DNA from 3 places in the Colwellia sp. PAMC 21821 genome. Region 2 is predicted to be linked to each of the others. Evidence: predicted binding sites of a transcription regulator. Region 2 holds the regulator's gene; each other region holds the start of a gene.
The links. The regulator sigma-54, encoded in region 2, starts transcription at its own class of promoters, with help from an activator protein. The targets are predictions, from matches to a motif close to GTTGGCACGNNNNTNGNNT.
Positions count from the first base shown of each region.

Region 1 (6,121 bases), 240 kb from region 2:
GCGGCCGCTATCTGGTCTACTGGCGCTATTGGTATTGCGGTTGGCTTAGAACGTATAGAAATTGCTATTGCATTAAGTATTATGACCTTTGCAACTCTAAAGGTTATAGGTCGGGTGAAAAAAAAATTACCTAAAGATTGATGCTTTTTTTGAATGAGTTCAGAAAGGCCTTACTCACTATACTATTATAAATCATTGTAACTAAGTAATATTAAGTACTGCGTTATTAATATTACTTAGTTACAGAGTATCTGTACTATAGTCTTTATACATATACATATACTGGAAATAATAGTGCTCGGCCTAATGCATTATTCAGCGCTATCAGATTGAAAGTATTGTGTGCTTTTCTGATTGTACCAGCAGTAATATTGACCTAATTGAACATAAGGATTTCTCGGCCGGCTTTTAATGTTTTTTTTAAATATCTGATCAAATACTTTCAAATAGTTCTGCAAAATTTTTCCCCTCAATTATTCATTAACAACACAATTGGTTACGACCGTAAGTTTTTGCTTTATATAACTTAACGTCGGCTCTATTTATAAAGTCTGTAATACCAAACTTTTTTTCATCTTTAAAAGTTGGTGAATAACTTGCAACACCTGCACTAATCGTAACGTTAGGGTGTTTTGCTTTAGTCGCGTGTGAAATATTTAGCTCATTAACCGATTTAACTAAGTTTTTGGCTATTTTTTTAGCGCCAAGTAGGTTGGTAAATGGAAGCAAAATAACAAACTCTTCGCCCCCAAATCTAGCAACAAGATCTGTAGTGCGCTTTTTAGTCGCAACTAAACATTGGGCAACTAAGGTTAAGCATTCATCACCTTTTACATGGCCAAACTCATCGTTATAATGTTTAAAGTGGTCAATATCTATCATAATTATCGATATTTCTCCTGCTCCTCTCATTACTGCCTGCCAGTCGAGTGCTAACTGACTATCAAAACACCATCGGTTAGCGATACCGGTTAAAGCATCGATTTTTGAAACCAGTTCAAGCTCTTTAGTGTGCTTAACCAGTTTTATATGGTTTTTAACACGGCTAAATAATATTTTGGGTAGAGTATCTGAGGCAATATAATCAATAGCCCCTAAAGATAGCATTTTCTCCTCTTCCAATTCACTATAATGCTCACTCACAAATATCATTTGAATATGCTCTGTCGACTTATGTTGTTTAACAAATTTGCAAACATCTAAACCAGTCAATTGAGCTAATTGTGTCGATGACAGGACTATGTCAACGTTGCCGTTTAATATAGCCTTTAGAGCAGTTAAGCCATCATTAGCTGTTTGTATTAAAAAATGAGCACCAAAAATATTACTCCAATGATTCAGTTGATTTTCAAATCTGTGCACAAGTAATAAAGTTAACTGAGAGTCACTTTTGGGTACTTCCAGTGTATTTGTTAAGTTAGATATTATCGGGTATACATTATCTTGAGAGAGCGTTGGTGAAGCCATGCAATCCTGCCAATTTTTTTGAGAATGAAATAAATTAATATCGAAAGAATATTAAATCTAAACCTAACTCGCACTATAATAATAGTTAGCGGTTTATTACAACTTGAATTTTTCAAAAAAATAAAAGCACACCTTAGGTGTGCTTTTAACTAACTATTGCAAAAATTAATGCTTAGAAATTTTCAATTTATCAACAACCGACTTAACGTCAGTTGTATTTTTAGCTAAAGTAACGGCTAATTGTTTTGCAGCATCTGAATCAACTTTACCAGACAACGTCACTACGCCTTGTTTTACTTCTACTTCAATATCTGTGCCGCTGACTTCTGACTCAAACAATAGTTTTGTCTTAACAACGGTTTCAATTTTTGAGTCTGTCAATGCGGTGAGCATTTTACTGTCTTTGTGCGACTCATCATTAATCACAGTTAAACGGTTATCGACTGAATTTACGCCTTCTAGGCTGGCAACTAGTTCTCCTGCCAACGCTTTATCAACGTCGCTTTCAACCTTACCTGTTAGAATTACAACACCATTTTTAACATCAGTGTTAATGTCAAAAGAATTAAGATTCGTGTTAAATAACAAAGTGCTTTCAGCTTTACCATCTAACCAAGCGTCTTTTGAAGTGTCTTTCCATGTATTTTCAGCATAAGCTGCTGATGAACCAACTGTTAATAATGTTAACGCGATAATTGAACGAATTGAGTTTTTCATATAATTCTCCTTTATGTTAAGTCAATGATACTAAAGCTATAACCATGCCAGAAGCATAAGGCATTGATTAATAAGTATATGTATATTATTTTTTTGTTTTTGTTGCACTTTTTTTTAAAGATATTATCTTTATTTACAGGTCGGATTGTAAAAAGTACATGGCGGGTAAAAGGGAGGATATGAAAAATCTATAAGATTCAGGACCATTACATTTTCCTTTGAATCAGAATTTTTTTGACTAAAAATACTAAGCTTCTCTCTAAGTTTTTCAGAGGTGCTGTTGTACCAAGGAATAAGTCGATGTCAACGCTAAATTATAACGGGCTTCAAACAGTCTGTTTGTAGTTGTATTAGTTAGATGAAAACGTTTTCTGTCTAAAGAGTATGCATTTTAGGACCTGTTAAAGGTTGATACTAGACACTTTTTACGATTAACCTGTTTCTACGAGATTAAGTATATCTATCGGACATAAATTATAGACATAAAAAAAGGGTTGGCAAAGTGCCAACCCAAAGGTTACCTAATTTAAGGGGAGGAAGGTAACATCAAACTCTAAGATTTAAGTTGATATATTTCAATCACCTTAAAACGTATATTGAATATTGATACTTGCATAATCCACATCAGTATCGAAACTTTCAATGTTGGATAAGATACCAATTTCATCTCTTTCAAAATCTATATCAAAGCGTGTGTATTCAATGCGTAAATCCCATCCTTCTGTAAGTGCTATTGAAGCCCCTGCACCGTAAAAAAAATCGTTACCATCAACATTATTGCTACCTTCAATCGCATTAATATCTGCGTCCCACCATAGTTGACCACCTTTCATATAAACTGTTAGGTGATCATTAACTGGTAAGCCGGCTTTAAGCGCTAAAGTGTAACCATCAACCTCAGTATTAAATACTTGGTTACCATGGCGACCAAAATCTATATAACCGGCCTCAATTGAGAATGCTTGATTAATTTGAGCACCCACAAAGGCATTGGCAGCATTGTCGTCTTCATCAAATCCTTCGTCACTATCGACTTTGAGTAATCCGTAACCCGCACCCACATAGATACCTTGATGATCAACGTCAGAATATTGATCGGCAGAAGCTAAGCCTGATGTTGCTATAAGGGATGTAGCTGTAAGAGTGGCTAATAATGTCTTTTTCATGAGAGTCTCCGTTTAAATCTTTAATACTTCGGTAATTTAAAAAGTTATAACAAGTGAAATAGGGAATATAACTTCTTGGTTCAATAGTCTTCATACAAGGTATATGCCAAGATGGGGCAGTATTTTAAGTTATTGATTTTAAATATTATATTTTTCTTATCATTTAAGGGGGATTTATGCGTTTTAGAACTAATGTGTAATGTTTTCTATAAAAATGCAAATATTACATGGTCTTGCAAGAAAGTGACAGGTTGATTTTTATACAAAACTTTGTCTGTTAAGTTATCGACAGGAATATTGCGAAAGCGTGATGACTGTTACACGATTCTTCGTAAGTTTATTCATTCTAACGGCAGGTTTAGAGTGATAGTAATAAGCGTTGCATTGATTATTAAAATTTTTGATAATCAAAAACGTTATGGATAGCTTTGTGGTTGTAGATTGATGCCTGTAATTATTTATAAAATAAATTTATTTGGCGTTGTCTCAATAAATACATCCTAGCAAAGCAATATTTTTCACTATATTATTACTACTTAATGAGTGTATTATTTTTCGTGTTTTTTGCAAAATATCACTGCGCTGCTATTCATCTTCAATTATCGAAATTACTCTACTTCTATATGAAAACAAAATTAATCACCCGACCCGGCTATGTTTTACTGCAACAAGAGTTAAATAAACTTTGGCGAGAAGACCGTCCAGAAACCACCCGAAAAGTTTCGTGGGCCGCAAGTTTAGGTGACCGAAGTGAGAACGCTGATTATCAATATAACAAAAAGCGCCTACGCGAAATTGACCGACGTGTGCGTTACTTGCGTAAAATACTCGAAGAATTAAAAATTGTCGACTACGGCCCACAACAAGAAGGCAAAGTGTTTTTTGGCGCCTGGGTAAGTTTAGAAAATGACGAGAATGAGACATTAAAATTTCGCATAGTTGGTCCCGAAGAAATCTATGGACGTAACGACTACTCCTCAATTGATTCACCGATTTCACGGGCATGTTTAAAGAAAGAAGTTGATGACGAAGTGGTGGTTAAAACGCCAGCGGGTGAAAAAATTTGGTACGTTAATGCTATTCAATATGAAAAATAACTAGCATACATATCATCATGGGCTAGCCATCGGTATTTTGTAGTGCAAAACAATATTGTTAGAACTGCATCTTTACTTTAGAAAAATATTATCGCTTATTCCCTTAAGCCTGCGATTAAAAGGATTTTTTATGTCAATGCAGAAAAAGCTCAAACAAAAAACACGTCGGTTTATAGACTCTAAGAACATGCTTCAGGGTATTACTATCGCATCGTTTTTAGAATCAACCATAGTACCCATTCCTTTAGAGGCGATATTAGTGCCGCTAATGCAGGCACGCCGTGAGAAAATATGGCTTATTGCGTTAATGGCAACATTGGGCTGTATTGTTGGTGCTTTATTAGGTTATGCAATGGGATATTATTTATTTGATAGCGCTGGCGAGTGGATTATAAATACTTTTTCCAATCCCGAACAATTTGAAAATGTTAAACAAAAAATGCATGACCAAGGGTTTTGGTTTGTGATCACCTTAGGCATTGTGCCGATACCGTTTCAAATCGCTATGCTTGCAGCTGGCGCCACTAAATATTCGCTGACTTTATTTTTAATAGCCTCTGCTATTTCGCGTTCTATTCGTTATTTTGGTTTGGCGCTTGTCGTGTATTACGCAGGTAACCAAGCTGAGCGGGTTATAAGTAAGCATAAAACCAAAACCATGATCGCTTTAACGATTATAATATTGTCTATCTGGGGATTAAGCCGTTTAATCCAATGAACCGGGTTTAGTCATTAAAGCGTTGCTATATTTAATAAATCAATGAACATAGCATTTTAGCTAAAGCATCTCGATATGATCATCATTGCGCCTTAACTTGACACTTTTGATTCTTATAAATAGTATTATTTGATAACAACAATAAATTATAATACAGGGATATAGTATGAGCCGACTATTCGTTGATCACATTTTTGATCCAAATGACGATGCTTCAATTAGCAGCAAGTTGTCAAATTTGCTTGCCCTTGTGCGTAAACATTTAGGCATGGAAGTCGCTTTTATTTCAGAATTTATGAGTGACGAGCTCGTTTTTAAAATAGTTGATAAAGACGCTACAAACACCACTGTACAGGCAGGGCTCGCTAGCCCGATTGACGAAACATATTGTAAAAAAATTGCTGATAATAAACTAGACCCAATCACCCATGATGCAAAAAACAACCCCATTACTAAAGTGATGCCGGCAACTGAAGCGCTCAATATAGGTTCTTATCTTGGAGTACCTATTACGCTTTCTGATGGCGAAGTGTACGGTTCATTTTGTTGCTATAAATCGCATGCAGATAATAGCTTGAACGATAGAGACTTAGCTTTTTTAAAGCTTATTTCTGAAATCGCGACAGAACTCATTGAAAAAAAGATCCAATTTGAGTTACTACACAATGATGCGAAAGCCGCTATTGAACATATAATTAACAGCAATAAAATTGAGATGTATTTTCAACCCATATTCAGTTTAACAACTAATACGCTTTCGGGTTTTGAATCGCTGTCACGTTTTTTTACTGAGCCATACAGAACACCAGATGTTTGGTTTAATGAAGCTGCCCAACTTGGTCTAGGGGAGTCACTCGAAATGCTAGCAATACGCAACACGCTCGAATATATCGATAAATTTGATGAAGCTTGTTATATATCAATCAATACCTCACCGGAACATATCCTATCAGGCG
Region 1 is NZ_CP014943.1:1,777,846-1,783,966, reverse strand. Features, by position in the region: gene A3Q33_RS07555 (MgtC/SapB family protein) at 1-141, shown strand, start outside; gene A3Q33_RS07550 (GGDEF domain-containing response regulator) at 481-1,467, opposite strand; gene A3Q33_RS07545 (BON domain-containing protein) at 1,633-2,184, opposite strand; gene A3Q33_RS07540 (outer membrane beta-barrel protein) at 2,769-3,350, opposite strand; gene greB (transcription elongation factor GreB) at 3,974-4,447, shown strand; gene A3Q33_RS07530 (YqaA family protein) at 4,578-5,165, shown strand; gene A3Q33_RS07525 (sensor domain-containing phosphodiesterase) at 5,332-6,121, shown strand, end outside.
Region 1: A3Q33_RS07545 (BON domain-containing protein) is a predicted target of sigma-54. The motif match lies at 2,218-2,236, and genes of this name have one in related genera.

Region 2 (6,121 bases):
TATAATCAGCTCAGAGCAAACTATCTTAATATTAGGTAAAGGATTTACTATGTATGGCTCAGGATTAATTGTAGACTTAAACACAACACAGATGACATTGACTGAACATGTGCAAACCATTTATAAAAAAATTAAAAAATAGCCTTATTTGCCTTACCGTATTCGCATTATTAGTGCCAACAGTAAGCGCCGAAAAGTTTAATGTTGAACAAGAAATTAAAATATCTTCTTCGCGACAAGCTGCCGATCTAAAAAACAAAATATTCAGTTATATCGATAATGTCATTATTGCTCAAGGCACACTAACGATACATGCGGAATTAGTTCAGGTAATTACCGAAGATAAAAGTGATAACAAAATTTATATTGCCAAGGGTTCACCAGCGACATTTGAGCAAACGTTGCAAGATGGTAGCCCAATAAATTTACAAGCCAATGAAATTCGGTATGAACCCAGTATGAACACCGTGGTTATTTCAGGTAATGCACTTCTACGCCAAGAAGGTAGTGAAGTTAGCGGCAGTAAAATCACTTATAATTTTGACACCGAATATGTCAATGCTGAAAGCCTAGATAACGCTAAAGTAGAAACGGTATTACAGCCAAAAAATAAAACTGAACTGCCTAAAAAATCTAAGGACAAGCAAGAGTAAATGTCAACTTCAACATTATCAGCAACCGGTCTTGCAAAAGCCTACAAAGGCAGAAAAGTCGTTAAAAACGTCAGTATGAAAGTGTCCGCCGGACAAATAGTTGGCTTATTAGGTCCCAATGGCGCGGGTAAAACTACCTCCTTTTATATGATTGTTGGCTTAGTCAATAACGACAGTGGCTCAATAGTGTTAAACGGTGAAGACTTAACCTTGTTGCCGATGCATGAGCGCGCGCGCAAGGGCATCGGCTATTTACCACAAGAAGCCTCTATTTTTCGCAAGTTATCTGTTTATGACAACATTATGGCTATTTTACAAACACGTAAAAGCCTAAGTGATGTTGAGCGAGAAGAAAAACTTGAACATTTATTAGAAGAATTTAACATCGGTCATATCAAAGATAACTTAGGTATGAGTTTATCTGGCGGTGAACGCCGACGTGTTGAAATAGCTCGCGCTTTAGCGGCAGACCCTAAATTTATTCTACTTGATGAACCCTTTGCTGGTGTTGACCCAATTTCAGTAGGTGATATAAAAAAAATTATCCTACACTTAAAAGAACGCGGCATTGGTATTTTGATCACTGATCATAATGTACGAGAAACACTCGATGTTTGTGAACATGCTTATATCGTTAGTCATGGTGAACTGATCGCTGAAGGTAATTCTAATCAAATACTTGCGAATCAACATGTAAGAGATGTATACCTTGGTGAACAATTCACGCTATAGTGAATAACACACTTAAGCGGTACAAAATTAATGTATTTCAACAGGGAAATGAAAACGTAAATGCGTCCTACTCTGCAACTCCGTATCGGACAACAATTAACGATGACCCCGCAATTGCAGCAGGCGATCAAGCTACTGCAATTATCGACTTTGGATCTCCAGCAAGAAATTCAAGAAGCACTCGAAAGTAATCCTTTACTTGAAATTGATGAATCTTTTGATAATAACTCTGAAAGTACCCCTGACAATTTAGAAGAAGCATACTCGGCAGGCGTTGGCGAAAGTAAAGAAATGGCCTCCTCCGATGGTAGCGAAGATTCTGCCCCCAGTATCGATGAAATTAGCTCCTCAGAAGGTTTAGCCAAAACCGATATTCCCGAAGAATTAAACAGTGATAGCACTTGGGATGATAACTTTAGTGCTAGCGCTAGCAGCGGCGGTGTTGGTCACGCATCAGAAGATTATACCTATCAGGGTGAAACGAAAGACTCACTACAAGACCACCTTATGTGGCAAATGCAACTCACGCCATTTAGCGATACCGACAGAACCATTGCCATCGCCATTATTGAAGCCATTGATGAAGCCGGCTATTTAACGGTGACCGCAGATGAGATCTTAGAAAGCGTTGGTATAGACGATGTAGAACTCGATGAAGTTGAAGTGGTACTAAAACGAATTAACGTTTTTGATCCCGTTGGCGTGGCTGCCCGTTCAATTCCTGAGTGTTTACTTATCCAGCTCAATCAATTTGCGAAAGATACGCCTTGGCTAGCAGAAAGTAAATTAGCCGTCACTGAGCACATTGACTTGCTTGGTAATCGCGATTATCGACAATTGATGCGTAAATTGCGCATTAAAGAAGATCAATTACGCGAAGTTATTCGCTTGATCCAATCTTTAGATCCTCGCCCGGGTGATAGCGTCATAAAAAGTGAAGAACAATACGTAATTCCTGATGTCTCCGTTGAGAAGAAAAATGGTCGTTGGACGGTAGAGCTCAATCCCGATACAGCACCTAAATTATCAGTTAATCAACAATATGCCGCCATGTCTAGGTCAATGAAATCATCTGCTGATAGTCAGTTCATTCGCTCGAATTTACAAGAAGCAAAATGGTTTATCAAAAGTTTAGAAAGTCGCAATGATACCTTATTAAAAGTTTCAAATTGCATTGTACAACGCCAACAAGGTTTCTTTGAACATGGTCCTGAAGCTATGCGACCTATGGTGTTAAATGATATTGCAGAAGCTGTAGACATGCATGAATCAACCATTTCTCGTGTTACGACACAAAAATACATGCACACACCGAGAGGCATTTTTGAGCTTAAATACTTTTTCTCTAGCCACGTAAGTACTGAAAATGGCGGTGAGTGCTCTTCAACAGCTATTCGTGAATTAATTAAAAAACTCGTCGCTGCCGAAATACCCGCAAAGCCATTAAGCGACAGTAAAATCGCAGATATATTAGCTGAACAAGGTATAAAAGTAGCGAGGAGAACCATTGCCAAGTATCGAGAGTCGCTCTCTATACCGCCGTCAAATCAACGTAAAAGCCTATTGTAGGCAGTCTTATTCACCAAAAAAGAGGAATGAAGCATATGCAAATTAATCTTACTGGACACCATGTCGATGTTACCGACTCATTACGTGATTATGTTAATGGCAAGTTTGAAAAGCTAGAACGTCATTTTGAGCATATCAATAATGTACATGTAGTATTAACCGTAGAAAAATTGAATCAGATTGCCGAATCTACTGTGCACTTAAGTGGCTCAGAGGTTCACGCGAAGGCCGAGCATAATGATATGTATGCATCAATTGATGCATTAATTGATAAGCTAGATCGCCAAATCCTGAAATACAAAGGCAAAATTAACAAACATTAGCGCCAAGTCGCTTTAGGTTTTATAAGTTTATGAAGTTGCAAGACATTTTATCCCCGGACTGCACTATTTGTGCAGCACCGGGTTCCAGTAAAAAACGCATTCTAGAATACTTAAGTAGCCTGGCCGCCGATAAATTGGCTGACCATGACACATTTCAGCTATTAGAAAGCCTAGTTAAGCGTGAAAGAATGGGGTCAACTGGCATAGGTAATGGCATTGCTATACCGCATGGTCGTTTGGAAAATGCTACACAGCCCATTGCCGTGGTAATAACGACAGAAGAAGCAATTGATTTTGACGCTATTGATCATCGCGCAGTTGATATTTTTATTGCCTTATTTGTGCCTGAAGAAGAATGTCAAAACCACCTCAGTACATTACAGAGCATTGCAAAAATTTTTCGCGATAAGCAATTTTGCAAGCAAGTACGTAAATGCGAAAGTAACCAAGAATTATATCAGTTAATCCAACAAGCGAGTTAAACACAAATGAAGCTAATTATTGTCAGTGGCCGTTCAGGGTCAGGTAAAAGTGTTGCACTGCGCGTTTTAGAGGATTTAGGCTACTATTGCGTTGATAATATTCCAGTCAACTTGTTACCTGCACTCATCCATACTGTCATTAATGATTATGAGAATGTAGCCGTAAGTCTCGATGTGCGAAACCTCCCCGCTGATCCTAATGATGTGCCTGAAATCATTGAATATATGCCCAATGCGGTTGAATTAAGCTTACTTTATTTAGATGCTGATGATAGTGACCTTATTCGTCGATTCAGTGAAACACGACGCTTACATCCGTTAATTAAACAAAATATTGCCTTAGATCAAGCCATTGCCTTAGAGAAAAAGCTCCTTGAACCAATAGCCAGTCGAGCACACTTATATATCAACACTAGCCAGCTTACGCCACATCAACTCGCCGACTTAGTTAGAGAACGAATTTTGGGGAAAAAATCTGGCTCAATGGTCGTTGTATTTGAGTCATTTGGTTTTAAACATGGTGTACCACAAGATGCTGACTATGTTTTTGATGCGCGATTTTTACCAAACCCTTTTTGGGATAAAGAGCTAAAGGGCTTCACAGGATTAGATAAACCAGTACAAGACTTTCTTGCTAGCCAACCTATAGTGACAAAGTTTATTTGGCAAATTAACAGTTTTATGATGACTTGGTTACCACATCTAGAACGAAACAATCGCAGTTATATTACCATTGCGATTGGTTGTACGGGCGGTATGCATCGTTCGGTTTATATTGCCGAATTACTGGCAAATAATATGCGTAAAGAACGTAAAGACGTGCAATCTCGTCATCGTGACTTACCTGTTACTGATAAGTAAATCACCATGAGCACACAAGCAAGCCGAAAAGTACTTATTATTAATAAACTTGGTCTACATGCCCGAGCAGCATCTAAACTTGCACAGCTGAGCCAAAAGTTTACCGCTAAAGTGACTATTGAGTTAGACGAAAACCGTGCAGACGCGAATAGTATCATGGGCTTAATGCTACTCGCCGGCGCACAAGGTAAAACCGTCAAGGTAATTGCTTCAGGGGAAGATGCCGAATTAGCACTCGAAGAAATTTGCCAACTCTTTAGTAACAGATTCGATGAAGCTGAATAACAATCAGCGCATTTAGCGCTATGTCAGTTCGCGCTTAAGTTAATAAAAAAGCTGTGAAAACTCGTAAATTACGGTAAACTCAACGCGGATAATTATTAATATTAAATACTCATTGGAAAATGAATTAGCTAACTTACGCTACATTTGAGAATTTAGCACAAACGATATTTCTCAAACATATTCATTCTCGGCGTTGCCTCCTTAGTCGCTTTGCCATATTCATCCAAATAGTCGAATGTTTTTCTCATTTGATATTATTTAATATAACTTTAATAATACTCTTTCATAATAGGGACTGTTTAGCTTTCTGGATTAAAGTTTACATTAGGTAAAATAACGTTCAATAATCCCAAAGGTAGCGTTAGTTTGAAGTTGATACCGCGTGCTCACACGCTAATTTAGCAAGCATTATTTCTGCAGTTGCTAGGCCGACATATCAAACCATCGACTATAAAGTAAGTTCAACAATCCCTAGTAACTTTTAGTTTTCGTTTTGCAACGGCAAAAGGTAAAAATATGCCGGAAGTTTCTGAACAAGAATACAGCCACCAGCGCCTTCAGCAGGTTAACGATGCCCTCGATAGTGGTATGTTTGTCTATGTCCGCAAACTTTTGCAAGACATGCCCGCTTATGATCTTGCTTTACTCTTAGAGTCATCCCCCACCAAAAGCCGTGTTGCGCTCTGGCAACTGATTGACGCAGATCATCACGGTGATGTGCTTGAAGAACTGAACGAAGAAGTTCGAAAAGGCATTCTAAAAAACATTAATCCAGCTAAGCTTGCTGCTGTTGCAGAAGGCATGGATGTTGATGATTTAGCAGAAGTTTTCAGAACATTACCTGACAGTGTTTATCAGGAAGTGCTTAATGCGATGGACGGACAAGATCGCAGCCGTGTAGAAGCAGCACTTTCATTCGAAGAAGACACGGCCGGCGGTATCATGAATACCGATACTATCTCTATTCGTCCTGATGTGACGGTGGATGTAGTTTTACGTTATTTACGCTTGCGCGGAGAATTACCCGAAGCAACCGACTCATTTTATGTTGTCGACAGAGCAGATCACTTCATTGGTGCTGTTTCATTATCAGCCATTGTGACTGCCAAAGCAGAAACAATTATTTCGAGCTTAATCGATAAAGACATCGAAGCGATTACCGCTGATATGAACGAAACTGATGTAGCGAAATTATTTGAACGCTACGATTGGTTTT
Region 2 is NZ_CP014943.1:1,536,882-1,543,002, forward strand. Features, by position in the region: gene lptC (LPS export ABC transporter periplasmic protein LptC) at 1-142, shown strand, start outside; gene lptA (lipopolysaccharide transport periplasmic protein LptA) at 174-653, shown strand; gene lptB (LPS export ABC transporter ATP-binding protein) at 654-1,385, shown strand; gene A3Q33_RS06500 (RNA polymerase factor sigma-54) at 1,446-2,954, shown strand; gene hpf (ribosome hibernation promoting factor) at 2,990-3,277, shown strand; gene ptsN (PTS IIA-like nitrogen regulatory protein PtsN) at 3,307-3,759, shown strand; gene rapZ (RNase adapter RapZ) at 3,766-4,620, shown strand; gene A3Q33_RS06520 (HPr family phosphocarrier protein) at 4,627-4,905, shown strand; gene mgtE (magnesium transporter) at 5,422-6,121, shown strand, end outside.

Region 3 (6,121 bases), 1.9 Mb from region 2:
TTTCTAACATTTGCTCAATGCGAGTTGCTTCATTCATATTGGTTAAGATTAAACTTAAGCGCTCAATACCATGTTGAGCACGCACTAAATAGGGATTTTCAATCGCTGAATTTTGTTCATTATCACCATTTTCTCGTGTTGTTGTATTGATACTTTGTTGCTGCATGGCTAAGGTTTCTAGGGATGTGCGCACAACAGCAATTGGCGTGCGCAATTCATGAGATAACCGAGAAGACATATTTTCTAAATAGTGATTATATTGTCCGAGTCGATTAACAGCGGTCGAGAAACTCCGCGATAAATCGCCAATCTCGTCATTGGTGGTCGAGGTATCAACATTGCCGTTAATGCGGCCGTGTTCATCGATAGCCATTTCGGCTTGATTGCTTAAGGTTCTGATCCGGTTTGAAATCCGCGAAGCAAACAAGAAAAAGGCTAAAGCGCCTATTAACATAATGGCTAAAATAGAACTGAAAAGCTTTTCTAATGCCTGATTTCTTAATGTACGAATGCCATTCGTCGTTTCTTCTACAATTACCGCGCCTTTAACACTTTCATCGATAAATATGGGGTAGGCGGCCGATAGCACTACCGCTTGTTGATCGGTACTTAAACGCCATTGCGACATGGGTTCACCAGCTAAAGCACTTTCGATATGTTTGCCGGTGAGGTTTTCTGAATCATAAAGTTGATCGATAAAGTTACTCGGTGGCTGAGTGAGAATTTTTTCATATAATGGCTTAAGTATTTTACTTTCAAAAGCAAACCAAGCCGATATTAGAACATTTTCATCTGCATTATCGATACGTTCATTATTGAGATTAACGCGCTTATTCCACACACCGCTGGCTTTTTTTATGTTCCCAGTTGTGGCTAAAACACGGTGATGTTGGTCAACAACCCATATGCTGGAGTTGGTGTAGCTCATTCCTTTTACAATGCGTTCAATTTCAGGCGAGGGCACTAAAATAGTACCTAACGTTTCGGCAGAGCTTGGATCGGCCGAGCCAAGTGATGCTTCAATTACACCTAACGGGCTGTCTACATCATGAACGGCAAAGGCAATGTTATCGTTAAATTCAGTTAACGGCACACGTACCTCGACGTTATAACCTTGCTGAGTATCGCGCCAATGTCCTTGAATTTGTCTTGCCGGTACCGGAATATCATCTTGAATATCAGTGATACGGTATGCGTCTATCCAACCGGTGGTTTTATTGCTAATAATAAAGCGACTAAATACGCCTTGTGGATTGATAAAGGCGAGCTCTAAATGATCATTATTGGTGATACTGCGGGCATTGATGTCACGATAAATGACTTTGTCGTCTATAACAGCAAAGTATAAATATAAATATTTACCGTAAGTGCCTACAGCAGCGGTAAAGTTTATTGAAAGCTTCTCTGGTGTTAATTGGCTATAAAGTTGGTTATTTTGTTGATAAAAGTGCGCTTTATTGGCAAAGTCGGGCCAGTCTTGATTCAATCCATCGAGCTGGATCGGCGCTGACAAACCATAACTATATAAGTCTTTGCCTTTTTCAACACTGGGTAAAAAACTGGCTTGGTTGTTAAATAGATTAGCCCGTTCATGCATAGCGGTAGCTAGTGCTCTTGCTGTGCCGATAATAGTTTGCTCTTGGCCATATCGTAGGTATTTTTCCATTTCCCAAACATATTGATAGCCAAACCAAGGAATGGTAAATAGAAAGCTTGATAATAATAGCAGCTTACTTCTTAGGCCAAAACGCCATTTCATTGCCATAATTGCTTAGTTACCTGTAGCTTCTACTGGGCTTTGGTTCCAGCGATAGCCCATGCCATAAACTGTTTCAATACAATTAAAGTCGTTATCGATATGAGTGAATTTTTTACGTATTCGTTTGATATGTGAGGTAATGGTTGAGTCATCAACGTAAATTTTCGAGTCTTGCATCAACTGACTGCGGTTCTTTACATGTCCTGGGTGTTTCGCTAAGGCGTATAGCATCCAAAACTCGGTAATGGTTAACTCTACATGCTGACTTTGCCATTGTATGGTCATACGCTGACTATCTACCGTTAATGGCCCAATAGTTAACATGTGATCCGCTTGTTGTGGTTTACCTAAAGCGTCTTGGCGGCGAAAAAGCGCAGCAATACGTGCAGACAGGTGCGGTAAACTAATATCTTTAGTGAGGTAATCGTCAGCGCCGATACGCAATCCCGAAACCGTGTCTACATCACTGTCACGTGCGGTTAAAAAAATAATGGGTAAGGTTGTCGATTTCGAGCGCAGCCATTGGCATAACTCGAACCCAGCATCGTATTCGTGCTCAAGGCCAATATCTAAAATGGCTAAATTAGGTAAGCGTAAATTAAACGCATCCATCGCGCTATTTTTATTAGCATAGGTTTGTACTTGATAACCTTGCAGGCGCAGTACATCTGCGTAGTTTTCTCTGATGGCGGCATCATCTTCAACAATAGCGATACGTTTCGACATGGTGATTGCTTATCCCTTTATATGCAAGTACGTAATATTTACGTGAATATCTGCGTTAAATAATATCGAATAAACCCCATCGATGCTGCTAATTGTTGTAATTGCCATAATCTTGCCACATTTGCTCAGTGAATTGCCATATTTGCGTCCTTTAGTCGTCGTTTTTCTACGGTTTAATAACATCATCAAAAACAAAGCAGCTAATTAGGTCATTAGTTAGCCGCTATTTATTTATCACACTATTTATAACACTATTGATGAGAGACACTAATATGAAAAACCAATTAACTACAGCACACTTAACTACGACAGAAGTAAACACAGATAATAAAGCACGCGCAGTTGAATCTGGCATAGCAAAAACATTGATTAATGTCGCGTTAATTTCTGCATTAACGGTAAGCCCAGTCTTTGCCAGTTCATATGAAAAAACACAACAAGCGCAGGCAGAGCAAGAAAGTTCTGCACAATTGAAAGAAGAAATTGGTTTTGGTACCGGTATGGTTATTGGCGCTGTTTTGGGCGGTCCTATTGGTGCTTTTATTACGGGTATTGCAGGTAACATGATTGCAAAAAATATGAATGCTACTGACAAAATTGACAATTTGTCCAATGCCTATAAAAAAGAGCAACAGAATAATGCAACATCATTGGCACGTTATCAGGAAAAAATTGAGCAAGCTGAACAAAGCTATCAAGCTGAGCTAATAGCTTTAGAGCAAAACTATCAAGCAGCTAGTCAATTACAAGCGCAAAACTTATTAATGAGCTTGCAGTTCTCTACTGGCTCTAGTGAAATAAAGTCGCATTACCAAGAGCAAATAGCGAGCTTAGCGCGCATTGTTCAACAATCACCTAATTTGACCTTAGATCTTTCTGGTTACACCGACAAACAAGGAAGTGATGAGTTAAACCAAGCCATTTCATTAGCCCGTATAAATGCGGTTAAGAATGCCCTGATTGACCTAGGTGTAAAAGCTGACCGCATAAGTTTATTTGCCTTTGGCGAACAGCAACCGGTTGTAGCATCAGTAGATAAAGAAGTGAGTTTTTATGATCGAAGAGTGGTTATCAAGTTAAAAAACACCGCTTTAGCAAACGATGTAACAAGCCAAGAGCATTCGCAAACGGCTAAGAACTTTTAACACGATTATTAAGGGTGGTTAGCTACTTTAAGTGGGTTTATCCCAAGCAATTAATTTACTTTAAAGGGGGGAGATTAAAAAACAAGCCAAGGTGAATAACCTTGGCTTGTTTTTGATTGACGTTTATCGGTTCAAATTTATAGGTTGAAACTTTAGTAAAAAGTTATTTACCTAAAGTAAACTTAGTGTCAGCTTCTCTTAATAAATATAGCGCTGCACAAGCAGCCAACATAGGCCAAGCGGCAAAAAACAATAGGTTATTAAAGGCATCATAATATTGTGCGTAGGCTGAGAATGTAGAACCAGCGTGCATCAGGAAAATTAAACCATAGGTTAAACGTTTTTTAATGCCGAATAAAAACGCCATAACTAATATTAATTGTAGCGCGCCTAAACTATAAGCAAGGATGTCAGTAAAACCGCTGATTTTATAAAAATGTTCGAAAATTTTAATACTATGGGCAGGGTTAACAAACTTATCTAGCGTCCAAACGAACATTACGATAAACACACCTACACGTAATAATAGTAATGACCATTGTAGGTTGTTCTGAAAATTTTTGTTGGCTAGGGTAGCATCTGTCGACATATAAATTCCTCAATTAAATAAAAGTGTTAGTAACAATGCTAAAAGACCGAGGAACTTAGTTTAAATTTCAGCGTTATGTTTTTTCTTTTGCCGATGCCGTGTGATAACCATTTCATTCACTATCCTTATTCGATAATACGCTTAAATGGCGGTAACGAATTTAATAAGTCTTTACCGTATCGCTTGTTCACTAAACGACGATCCATTAACACGATGACACCATGGTCTTTTTCATTACGCAGTAATCGTCCTGTGGCCTGAATAAGCTTTTTCGAGGTTTCAGGCACTGAAATAGACATAAAAGGATTACCACCCTTAGCGGTAATGTATTCAGCCTGTGCTTCTTCTACCGGAGATGACGGCACTGAAAACGGTAACTTGGTGATAATAACATTGGTGAGATAGTCACCGGGTAAATCTAGACCTTCTGAAAAACTTTGCGTACCAAAAATGATACTGTTTTGCTGTTTATCGCAAAGGGTTTTGTGGGTTTCAATAATTTTTTGTCGAGATTGCTCGCCTTGCACTAATATACTGAGTTTAGTTTGTTCTCGCAGTGCCGTGACCACTTTATCCATTTGCCAATAAGAAGAAAACAGCACTAATGTCGCTTTTCCGCGCTGAATTTGTTCAGGAAGTTTAGCAATAAGCTCATCTGTAAACGCATCGGCACTGGGCTCATACTGCATTTTAGGCACAATTAACTGAGCATTATTTTGATAATCAAAAGGCGAATCAACTTTTTGATATTGGCTGCCATCATCAGTTCTTAGCCCCGCTTGTCGACGAAAATGATCGAACGAGTTCAAAGCTAAAATAGTGGCGGAGCATAAAACGGCACCTTCACATTTAGACCAGAGCATATCTTCTAGAGTGAAGCCAACTTCTATGGGCGAACCACTAATAAGATAGTCGCTTCGTTTACCTTCAATTTGCTCTAACCAACGCGCCATAGGCGCACCTTTCTCACTATCGGTTTTAGCATACATCTGCCATAACGAATTAAAGTTTTCTAGACGTTGGATCATAAATCCCGATTCAGCTAACAAAGGTTCTGCTAAATACATTTGCGTGTCGCCGTCTTTTACCGACTCCATTAACAAGTTATAAAGCTTGTTTAAATGCGCTAAACATTTCTTTGAACTATCGGTTAAATCTTCGGCCCAATTTTTTAATGATTTTGGCACAATACCGTTTTCAAAGCGATATTGTAGCGCTTGATTTTGACTTTGTTTTAGTGGGCTATTTGACGAAGATTGATGAAAATAAATACTGCGATTATTATCAATAAAACTTAGCACTTTTTGCATGTCGGATAATATATCTTGGCAATCGTCCGCTAATTTTATTGATGGCGAGATGGTGCTATTGGATTTTACTAGCGCTGCTATTTTATCGCCAGTTTCTTGCAGCTTACTAAGCCAGTCAATGGCTCCCTTGATGGTAAGAGTCGCACTGGAATGGTCACGCGTTACTTTTGGTAGGTGATGTGCTTCATCAATAATGTAAAAAGTGTCTTCAGGTGCTGATAATATTCTGCCTCCCCCTAGCTCTAAATCAGCCAGTAGTAAACTGTGGTTTACCACGACAACATCGGCTGCCTCCATGGTCTCTCTAGCTTTATGAAATGGGCAATGGCTATGGTCTGATAAATGCTTTAAACAACTGTGTTTGTCAGCCTGGATTTGTTGCCAAATATGATGATTAATGGGCTCGGGCCACGCGTCAATATCGCCCGGCCAAGTGTTATCATTGAGTGCTTTGTGCATCTTGTTCAAGGTGCGAATATCGCCCGCTTGTGGTTTTTCTGCAAAGGTAAAACCGGCTTGTGGACTGTCGTCATTGGCTACAGCTAGCGCAAGCTTTTGTCGACAAACATAGCGCTGTCTACCTTTTGCTAAG
Region 3 is NZ_CP014943.1:4,537,958-4,544,078, reverse strand. Features, by position in the region: gene pdsS (proteobacterial dedicated sortase system histidine kinase) at 1-1,765, opposite strand, end outside; gene pdsR (proteobacterial dedicated sortase system response regulator) at 1,772-2,485, opposite strand; gene pdsO (sortase-associated OmpA-like protein PdsO) at 2,758-3,630, shown strand; gene A3Q33_RS18950 (DoxX family membrane protein) at 3,794-4,219, opposite strand; gene dinG (ATP-dependent DNA helicase DinG) at 4,345-6,121, opposite strand, start outside.
Region 3: pdsR (proteobacterial dedicated sortase system response regulator) is a predicted target of sigma-54. The motif match lies at 2,587-2,605, and genes of this name have one in related genera.